Regions from separate parts of the Streptomyces sp. NPDC030991 genome, predicted to be linked through region 2. Evidence: riboswitches for the same ligand, from Rfam matches in the RefSeq annotation. Region 2 holds a riboswitch; the other holds the start of a gene.

The links. Region 2 has a riboswitch for thiamine pyrophosphate ahead of thiO (glycine oxidase ThiO). Riboswitches for the same ligand answer to the same signal wherever they lie in the genome.
Region 1: another riboswitch for thiamine pyrophosphate. It lies ahead of ACZ45E_RS36985 (purine-cytosine permease family protein); the one in region 2 lies ahead of thiO (glycine oxidase ThiO).

Annotation. Positions count from the first base shown of each region.
Region 1 covers NZ_JBVIFR010000033.1:14,245-19,403, reverse strand. The annotation lists gene ACZ45E_RS36995 (sensor histidine kinase) at 1-309, opposite strand, end outside; gene ACZ45E_RS36990 (response regulator transcription factor) at 296-1,003, opposite strand; gene ACZ45E_RS36985 (purine-cytosine permease family protein) at 1,086-2,504, opposite strand; TPP riboswitch at 2,496-2,596, opposite strand; gene ACZ45E_RS36980 (hypothetical protein) at 2,704-3,108, opposite strand; gene ACZ45E_RS36975 (DUF4097 family beta strand repeat-containing protein) at 3,459-4,202, shown strand; gene ACZ45E_RS36970 (alanine--tRNA ligase-related protein) at 4,280-5,159, opposite strand, start outside.
Region 2 covers NZ_JBVIFR010000024.1:77,062-82,220, forward strand. The annotation lists gene thiE (thiamine phosphate synthase) at 1-605, opposite strand, end outside; gene ACZ45E_RS33335 (Rv2175c family DNA-binding protein) at 678-1,043, opposite strand; gene ACZ45E_RS33340 (NAD(P)/FAD-dependent oxidoreductase) at 1,130-2,362, opposite strand; TPP riboswitch at 2,535-2,647, shown strand; gene thiO (glycine oxidase ThiO) at 2,645-3,850, shown strand; gene thiS (sulfur carrier protein ThiS) at 3,847-4,047, shown strand; gene ACZ45E_RS33355 (thiazole synthase) at 4,054-4,848, shown strand; gene pknB (Stk1 family PASTA domain-containing Ser/Thr kinase) at 4,932-5,159, shown strand, end outside.

The DNA of each region.
Region 1 (5,159 bases), on a different contig from region 2:
GGTGATGTGGCGTCCGGTGGAGCGGGCCAGTTCGCGTACGGCCGTGTCGACGCCGTCCCACCGGGGGTGCGTGGCGGCGTACCCGAGCAGGGTGTCGTAGATCCTGGTGTCGTCGGCGAGGTTCTGGCCCTGCTCCTGCCTGATGGCGCCGGACGTGGTCTGCGCGGCGAGCCAGGCCGTCGCCGCGACGGAACAGGTGGCGACCAGGACGGAGACGGCGAGGAGCCGTCCGCGCAGGCTCTTGCGCAGCGGCGGCCGGTCGCTCCGCGCGCCCGCCCGGCGCTCCTTCCCCGGCCTACGCCTGCGCATCGGATGCGCCCTTCGCCGGGTCCGTCAGCTTGTAGCCGACCCCGAACACGGTGAGCAGCCGGACGGGGCGGCGCGGCTGCGGCTCGATCTTCTTGCGCAGGTTCATGACGTGCACGTCGACCGTGCGGTTGCTTATGTACCGGTCGAATCCGTGCAGTTCGGCGAGGAGCCGCTGCCGGCCGAAGACCCGGCCGGGTTCGGCCGCCATCGCCGCGAGCAGCCGGAACTCGCCCGGCGTGCACTCCACCGGGGCGCCGTCGACCGACACCTCGTGCCGGTCGGGATCGACGACCAGCGAACCGACCCTGAACGCCGCGGAGCCCGGTGACGCGGGGCCGCCGCGGTGGGTGCGGCGCAGCAGGGTGCGCACCCGCGCCATCAACTCGCGCGGGCTGTACGGCTTCGTCATGTAGTCGTCGGCCCCGAGGTCGAGACCGAGGAGCAGATCGTCCTCGGTGGTGCGGGCCGTCAGCATGAGCACGGGTGTCTCGCGCGCCTCCGCCCGCAGCACCCGTACGACGTCCAGGCCGTCGGCCCGCGGCATCATCACATCGAGGACGAGGAGGTCGGGTTCCCGGTGCCGGACCTCCTCGATGGCCTGCCGCCCGTCCCGTACGACGGTGACGGCATGGCCTTCCCGCTCCAGGTAGCGGCGGACCAGTTCGGCCTGTTTCGCGTCGTCTTCAGCGACCATGACATGTGCGCACACCTGGCAGATCGTAGGCGAGCCGCGTCGTGCCCGGGCCGGGCGCGGGCCTGCGGGAGGGCGGCGCGCCTCAGCGCTGTGCCGGTGACGAGCGCAGCCTGACCGGGGCGTAGAGGACGAGGGCGGTCACGAAAGCGACGTAGTAGCCGAGGTCGGCGCCGTGCAGCGCCTCGGCCACGGGACCGACGTAGAGGGACGTGTTCATGAACGGGACCGTGGCGGCGAAGGCGGCGAGGAACGCCGTCAGGGCGGGCCACGGCGGCCGGCGGCGGGAGTGTTCCGCGGCGAGGTCGATGGGGGCGCCGCCGCGGGCGCGGGAGCGGGCCAGCCAGTCGACGAGGACGACGGCCACGAAGCCGGGGATCCAGTAGCCGACGAACAGGAGCACGTTCTGGAAGCGGGCGGCGGTGTCGGCGGCGTGCATCCACAGCACCAGCGGGAAGCCGAGGAGCGCGGCGAGACCGGCGGCGAGGGGACGTGGCAGCCGGGCGCCGACGACCTGAAGGGCGAGCGAACCGCTGTAGTCGTTCATCGCGTTGCTGCACAGCGCGGCCAGCGCCACGGCCAGGAGTCCGGCCGAGCCGACCGCTCCCCCGCCCAGCAGCGTGTCGACGCCCTGGGCGGTCTGGTCGGTGAAGACGGAGGCGCCCCAGAGTCCGAGCGCCTGCACGGCGGTGAAGGACACGACGACGCCGGCCAGCGTGCACCAGAACATGCGGGTCGTCGAGGTGGTGCGCGGCAGGTACCGGCTGAAGTCGCTGGCGTACGGGGCCCAGGAGATCGCCAGGCTCAGCGCGATGGTGGCGGTGAGGACGAACGCCCCGGCGCGGTCGGCGCCGTGGGCGCTGCCGTGGCCGGGCGGGATGACACCGGTGTCCGCCAGCCGCAGCGCGAGGGCGCAGAAAGCGACCGCCAGAACGGCCGTCATCCACTTCTGCAGGCGGTGGATCGCCTCGTAGCCCAGCGCGCCGAAAGCGCCCTGGGCGGCCATCATCACCAGCGCGCCGAGCCAGAACGGCCAGCCGCAGAGCCGGGCGAGCGCGTCTCCGCCGAAGAGTCCGATGAGCGCGTCCCAGGCGATGGACGACAGCCATTGCAGAGCGCCGGGCACGACGACGCCACGGCCGAACGCCAGTCCGGCCAGCGGCAGTTGGCCGGCCCCGGTGCGGCTGCCCCAGGTGCCGAGGTACGCGGTGGGCACGGCGCCGAGCACGGTGCCCAGGACCACGGCGGCCAGCGCGGTGGCGAAGTCCAGGCCGAGGCCGACGCCGACCGTGCCGGTGAAGACGCCGCTCATCGTCAGGTTCGGCGCGAACCACACGGTGAACAGCCGTCCGGCACCGCCGTACCGGTGGTTCTCGGGGACGGGCGCGATGCCCCGCGCCTCGGGCCGCCAGTCCCCCGGCGCGGCGGGCATCCGTCCGTCGAAGGCGGTCGCGCTGTGCGGCTCGGCGGCGCGCGGGTCCAAGGAAGCGTGCGGTATCGGCATCGCTGACATCCCTCCGCCAGTGCTAACTGGTTCAGGTTCTACGGGTGTGATCTCAGCCCCGTCGATGTCGCGGGGCACCCCGTGTCGGGCAGTACGGATGCGAACACTAGCGGCTCGGCGGGCGCGTACCGAAGGCACCCCCTCGGGGCCCAGGCCGACGGCGGAGTCCCGCCGGCCGGCGGGACTTTCGACACACGCCCTAGTTCAGGACGCCCGCTTCTCCGGCTTCTGGCGCCGCGGCCCAGCAGGCCTCGACGGCGTCGGTGACCGTGTCGTGGAGGCCGCCCGAGAGGCGGTCGGCGCCCTCGGCGAGCAGCACGGGGCGCGCGATGGTCCCGGCGACGACGGTGAGGAAGCAGTCCGGCAGCGCCTCTTCCTCCAGGCTCGCCCGGACGAACTGCCGGATGCCGTCGGCGGCGCGGCGGCCGGCTCGGGCGAAGTCCACCACGAAGAGCCGCTGTCCGGTCCGTGTCATGCGCGTCAGCAGAGCGCACAGCTCGGCCGCCGCGGCCCGATCGAACTCTCCGTCGGCGTCGACGGCGCCGACGACCAGGACGCCCCCGTCTTCCCAACGCGCCGGAAACCGCGCCCGCGCTCGCTCCATCCTCGACCCCTCAGCCGGCGGGCGGCGCAGCCGACGCAGCCCGTGTGGGGCGCGCCTACCCCCGTGCCGGGCACCGCACGCCCCCTGTCCGGCACGAGGTTCCGGCCAATCTCGCGGCGCCCCGGGGAGCATCAGTCGGTTTCCCGTGTTTCACCCTCGCTGTACAGGGGACTTCGTGCGACACGGATCGCCCCGAGCCCCTCCCGGGAGGGTTCGGCAGTGAGCCCGCCACTCCACCCTCCGCCTCCGGGCGGAGGGTGGAGTACCTCCGATCGCCTCGGCGGGCCTCCGCCGAGGCGATCGCGTGAGCGGAGCGCGGCACGGGGCAGTCGGTCGGGATGAAGGCAGCGATGAAGTCATCCGCCCGGCGGCTGGCCGCCGGGGCTCTCGTGCTGGCGGCCCTCCCCCTCCTGTCGGGGTGCGGAGGCGACGACGGGCACGGCCGCTCCGCCGGCACGGACGCCCGGCCGGCCGGTTCGGCCCCGCGTCTGACGATCACCACGGAGAACGGAGTGCGCTTGCGGCCCACCGACGACGACCGGGCCGGCGTCGACCCGGCCGTCGCCGCTCACTGGTCCCGGCACGGCCGCACGCAGGTCCTGGATCTGTCGTGCCGGGGACACGACCGGCCGTGCCCCCGGATGCCGGAGATCGGCATACCCGCCGGCACCTCGGTGACCGTCACGGCGCGCAACGCGGGCATCGATGTCGCCGAGGTGGCCGGCTCCCTCGACCTGACGACGGTCAACGGCGATGTGACGGTGACGGGTTCGGGGCAGAGCGCCGCGACGCTGCGGCTCGCGACCCGGAACGGTTCCGTGCGGGCGACGGCCGTACGCGCTTCGGCGCTGCGGGCGCGGACGGTCAACGGCGACGTCACGCTCGGCTGCGGCACCGCTCCGCGGCGGATCTCCGCACGGACCGTCAACGGGTCCGTGGACGTCGCCGTCCCCCACGACTCCCCCGCCTACCGGGTGGACGCCACGACGGAGAACGGCCACCCTCTGATCACGCTCCCCACAGGCGGCGAACGGCCCGCCCGCACCATGGCGCTCACCACGGTCAACGGTGACGTGCGCGCCGCCCGCGACTAGAGTCCGCTCGTCGGACCCCCTCCGTCGAGCCTGTCGGCGAACTCCACTCCGCCCCACCAGGCCCGCACGCACGCGGCCTACGAACTCCGGCTGGGCTCCTCGCAGCGCAGGCTCAGCACCAGTTCCCGGGGCAGGCCGTGCGTGTCGTGCAGATAGCGCAGGTCGTCCTCGTCGAGCGGGCCACGGAAGCGGGGGCGGGCCAGCACCTGACGGCCGCGCCGGAGGAGACCGGCGAAGCGGCGTTCCTCGTCGAGAAGCACCCGGCGCACCTCGTCCGGCTCCGTCGTCTGGCGGAAGCGGTCGAGCGTGTGCCGGGTCAACTCCTCGGGCAGGTCGACCAGTTGACGCGAGGGATCGTCCCGCCACAGGGCGGTGAGGGCGCGGCGGAGCAGTCTGCGCAGCACGTAGCCGCGGCCGGTGGCGCCCGGTCGCACCCCGTCCCCGATGACCACCATGGCCGAGCGCAGGTGGTCGCAGACGAGACGCGACGTCGGTACGTCCAGCCGCCACAGGTCCGGCACGCTGCGCCGCCACGGAGCGAAGACGTCGCAGTCGAAGACCGAGCGCTCGCCCTGGAGCAGCGAGGCCAGCCGTTCCAGGCCGAGCCCGGTGTCGACGTTGCGCTGCGGCAGCGGCACGAGAGAGCCGTCGGGCAGGCGACGGTGGCGCATCATCACGTGGTTCCACACCTCGACCCAGCGGTCGTCACGGGTGGGTGTCGAGCGCGGGGGCGTGTCACCGGTCCAGAGGAAGATCTCCGAGTCGGGGCCGCACGGGCCGGTCGGTCCGTTGGACCACCAGTTGTCCTCGACGGTGCACTCCACCGGCACCCCGCGCTCCTGCCACACGCGCAGGGAGTCCGTGTCCTGGCCCACCTGGTCGTCGCCGCCGAAGACCGTGGCGTGGAGCAGCCCCGGATCGATGCCGAGACCCTCGGTGAGCAGGCGGTGTCCCCAG
Region 2 (5,159 bases):
GCCGGATCGTCGGCCTCCGTGAGGGCGCGGACGACGACGACGCGCCGGGCGCCGGCCTCCAGGACCTCGTCCAGGTTCCCCAGGTCGATGCCGCCGATGGCGAACCAGGGGCGGTCGGTGCCGAGGCCCGCGGTGTGGCGCACCAGGTCGAGACCGGGGGCGGGCCGGCCGGGCTTGGTCGGGGTCGGCCAGCAGGGGCCGGTGCAGAAGTAGTCCACGCCCTCCTGGACGGCGGCCGCGGCGGCCTCCGTGTCGGCGTGCGTGGAGCGGCCCAGGAGGACGTCCTCGCCGAGGAGGGCGCGGGCCGCGGGGACGGGCAGGTCGCCCTGGCCCAGGTGGAGCACGTCCGAGCCGCTCGCGTGAGCGACGTCCGCCCGGTCGTTGACCGCGAAGAGCTTGCCGTGGCGGCGGGCCGCCTCGGCGAAGACGGCGAGGTGTTCCAGCTCCTCGCCGGCCTCCATGCCCTTGTCGCGCAGCTGGACGATGTCCACACCGCCGGCCAGCACGGCGTCGAGGAACTCCGGCAGGTCGCCTTGGCGCTTGCGGGCGTCGGTGCACAGGTAGAGCCGGGCATCGGCGAGCTGCGCGCGCTTCGGGTCGGCCATGGGACATCCCCCGTTGGTGTCGATGACGTGCGCACCACGAGGCCGTGGTGCGCACGCCGGACGGTTGTCAGGTCAGACGGCGAGCGCCTGGGCGCGACGCTTCACCTCCGTGCCGCGATTCTCGCTCAGGGCCTGCGCGGGCGTGCCCGGCAGGGTCGGGTCGGGGGTGAAGAGCCACTCCAGCATCTCCGCGTCGCTGAAGCCGTCGTCCCGCAGGAGCGTCAGGGTGCCGGTGAGGCCCTTGACGATCTTGTCGTCGTCGATGAAGGCGGCGGGCACGTGCAGCGCCCTGTTCTCACCACGGCGTACGGCGATCACCTGGCCCTCTTTCACCAGCTGTCGCACACGCGTCACCTCGATGCCGAATTGCTCGGCGATGTCGGGGAGGGTGAGCCAGTCGGGGACGAGAGCATCGATCTTTGCGTCAATCTCGGTCACGGGACAAGCGTGCCATCCCGGACTGACAGTCGGAAGCCGGGGCGGGCCGACCAGGTGTTCCAGCCCCGCGGTGGCGGCCCGACCGGTCAGGCCACGGCGGACTTCAGGGGTCGGGCCGGGTCGGCGAGCCGGTCCGGGTCCAGCACGGTGCCCGCGTCGATGAGTTTGCGGCCCTGCGCCAGGTCGCGGGGTTTGCCGACGGCCAGCACGGCCACCAGGGCGCCCTCGCGCAGCCAGCAGACCGACCAGGCCGCGCCGGTGGGGTCGCCGCGCCACACCGTCGTGTCGGCGGCGCCGTGATGGCCCGCGTACTGCACGAAGCGGCCGAACTGCTCGGACCAGAAGTAGGGCACCGGGTCGTACACCGCCGGTGTCTCACCGATGATGTTCGCCGCGACCGTGCGCGGCCCCTGGAGGGCGTTGTCCCAGTGGTGGACCAGCAGCCGCTCCCCGTAGCGCCCCGAGGGGAACGAGGCGCAGTCCCCGACGGCGTACACGTCGGGCAGGGACGTGCGCAGGCTCGCGTCCGCCAGTACCTCGCGGTGGGCACCCAGGCCGATGCCGGAACCGGCCAGCCAGCCGGTGGCCGGGCGGGCGCCGATGCCGACGACGACGGCCCCGGCGGGCAGCCGCGTCCCGTCGTCCAGGACCACGAAGCCCGGCTCGACGCGCTCCACGCGCGCGTGGGTACGCAACCGGGCTCCGGCGTCCGCGTACCAGGCCGCCATGGGCGCCGCCATCTCGGCGGGCAGCGCCCCGGCCAGCGGTCGCCCGGCGGCCTCCACGACGGTGACCCGGCAACCGGCCTCGCGGGCGGCGGTGGCGAACTCGGCACCGATCCACCCGGCGCCCACGACCACCACGTCGCGCTGTTCCGCCAGGACGGGCCGCAGCCGCTCCGCGTCGTCCAGGGTGCGCAGCAGATGGACGTCGGGGACGGCTTCGGTGCCCGGCAGCCGGACGGGTTCGGCGCCGGTGGCGACGACGAGCACGTCGTAGGGGACCGGCCCGGCGGCCGTGTCCAGCTCGTGGTCGCCGGGGCGCAGCCCGGTGACCACGCGGCCCACCTCAAGGGTGACGCCGAGCGCCTCGAAGTCCACGTCGAAGGCGGAACCGTCGGCCTTGCCGAGCAGGACGGCCTTGGAGAGCGGCGGCCGGTCGTAGGGCGGGTGGGGCTCGGCGCCGAGCAGCGTGACGGAGCCGGCGAAGCCCTGTTCTCGCAGGGCCACGGCCGTCTGCACGCCGGCCATGCCCGCGCCGACGACGACGACGCGCCGCTGTCCTGGAGGTGTTCCGTTGCCGCTCCGCTGCTCGCTCATCGGATCACCTTAAGCACCTGATCTTGCGTCAGTCAGCGGCGCGGGCCACTCCCGCGCCGTGACGTCCTGCACACGTGTCACCGGTTTAGCGATCAAGGGGCGCCGCGCCCACGGGTCACGGCCCGCAGGCTCCCTTACTGAGGGTCCTGCGCACGAGTTAGGGTGGCCGACGTAAAGCACTCGCGGGAGCCCGTACGCAGCGGGCTGAGAGGGAGGCTGGGCGGCCTCCGACCGTACGAACCTGATCCGGGTCATGCCGGCGAAGGGAGGGGCTGGACGCCCATGTCGCGCACTCCCACCGAAGCCACCGACGTACTGGTCGTCGGGGGCGGCATCATCGGTCTGGTCACCGCGTGGCGGGCCGCGCAGCGCGGTCTGTCCGTAGCGGTCGTGGACCCCGAACCGGGCGGCGGGGCCGCCCAGGTGGCGGCCGGCATGCTGGCCGCCGTCACCGAACTCCACTACGGCGAGCAGACCTTGCTCGCCCTGAACGTCGAGTCCGCGCGCCGCTACCCCGAGTTCGCGGCCGAGCTGTCCGAGGCCACCGGCCAGGAACTCGGCTACCGCGCGTGCGGCACGCTGGCGGTCGCGCTGGACGCGGACGACCGGGCGCACCTGCGTGAACTGCACGCGCTGCAGAGGAAGTCGGGGCTGGAGTCCGAGTGGCTGTCGGGCCGCGACTGCCGCCGGCTTGAGCCGATGCTCGCGCCGGGCGTACGCGGGGGCCTGCGGGTCGACGGTGACCACCAGATCGACCCGAGAAGGCTCGCGGGCGCCCTTGTGACGGCCTGCGAGCGTGCGGGCGTGGTCTTCCACCGGGTCCGGGCCGACCGGCTCCTGGTCGAACGGGACCGGGCGCGCGGTGTGCTGCTGGCCGACGGCACCGCGCGGGCGGCCGACCGGACGGTGCTCGCGGCGGGCAGCCGCAGCGGGCGGCTCGCGGGGCTCCCGGCCGAGGTGCTGCCCCCGGTCCGCCCGGTCAAGGGCCAGGTGCTGCGGCTGACGGTGCCCCCCTCGTACGCGCCGTTCCTCAGCCGTACGGTGCGCGCGGTCGTCCGCGGCAGCCACCTCTACCTCGTACCGCGCGTCAACGGCGAGCTCGTCGTGGGCGCCACCAGCGAGGAGCTCGGCTGGGACACGACGGTCACGGCGGGCGGGGTCTACGAACTGCTGCGCGACGCCCACGAGCTCGTCCCCGGCATCACGGAACTGCCCCTGACCGAGACCTGCGCGGGCCTGCGCCCCGGCTCGCCCGACAACGCCCCGCTCCTCGGCCCGACGGCCCTGCCCGGCCTCCTCCTCGCCACCGGCCACCACCGCAACGGCGTGCTGCTCACGCCGATCACCGGGGACGTCATGGCCGAGGTCCTGACCACCGGTGAACTCCCGGAGGAGGCCCGCCCGTTCACCCCGGGGCGCTTTACCGGCCAGGGCCCCGGGGGCTCGGGCGACCGCACCAGTGACGCCTCCTTGGAGCAGCCCGCATGAACGTGTCCGTCAACGGTGAACAGCGCGCGGTGAGCGCCGGCACCACTCTCGAAGCCCTCGTCACCACCCTCACCACAGCACACTCCGGCGTCGCCGCCGCTCTCAACGAGACCGTCGTGCCGCGCACCCGGTGGTCCGCGACCGCGCTCTCCGACGGGGACCGCGTCGAAGTCCTCACAGCCGTACAAGGAGGCTGACTCGCCATGGCCGACGACGCTTTCGTCCTCGGAGGCACCACGTACTCCTCGCGCCTGATCATGGGCACGGGAGGCGCCCCGAGCCTCGACGTCCTGGAACGCTCCCTGACCGCCTCCGGCACCGAACTCACCACGGTGGCGATGCGCCGCGTGAACGCGACGGTGCACGGCTCGGTCCTCTCCGTCCTGGAAAAACTCGGCATTCAGGTGCTCCCGAACACGGCAGGCTGCTTCACAGCGGGCGAAGCCGTACTCACGGCCCGCCTCGCGCGCGAGGCCCTGGGCACGAACCTGGTCAAACTGGAAGTGATCGCGGACGAGCGCACCCTGCTGCCCGACCCGATCGAGCTCCTGGACGCCGCCGAGACCCTGGTCGACGACGGGTTCACGGTCCTGCCCTACACCAATGACGACCCGGTCATGGCCCGCAAGCTGGAGGACGTGGGGTGCGCGGCGATCATGCCGCTCGGCTCCCCCATCGGCTCCGGGCTCGGCATCCGCAACCCGCACAACTTCCAGCTGATCGTCGAGCACGCGCGCGTGCCGGTGATCCTGGACGCGGGCGCGGGCACGGCCTCCGACGTGGCCCTCGCCATGGAGCTCGGGTGCGCGGGTGTGATGCTCGCCTCCGCGGTGACCCGCGCCCAGGAACCGGTGCTCATGGCCGAGGGCATGCGGCACGCGGTGGAGGCGGGCCGGCTCGCGTACCGGGCGGGCCGCATCCCCAGGCGGCACTTCGCCGAAGCCTCCTCGCCCACCGCGGGCCTGGCCCGTCTCGACCCCGAGCGCCCCGCCTTCTGAGAGGGTCACAGCTCTGCTGCAGTACGGGCCCGGTCCCGCAGCGGGCCCGGGCCCTGTCAGTCACTCCTCGTACACTCGCCTGCGTGGACACGACCCTTCAGGACCCGTTGCTCGGGCACGTGCTCGACGGCCGGTACCGCGTCGACGCACGCATCGCGGTCGGCGGGATGGCCACGGTCTACCGGGCCGTGGACACTCGCCTCGACCGTGTGCTCGCGCTCAAGGTGATGCACCCCTCGCTGGCGGCCGACGTGACGTTCGTCGAGCGTTTCATCCGCGAGGCCAAGTCGGTGGCCCGCCTCTCGCACCCG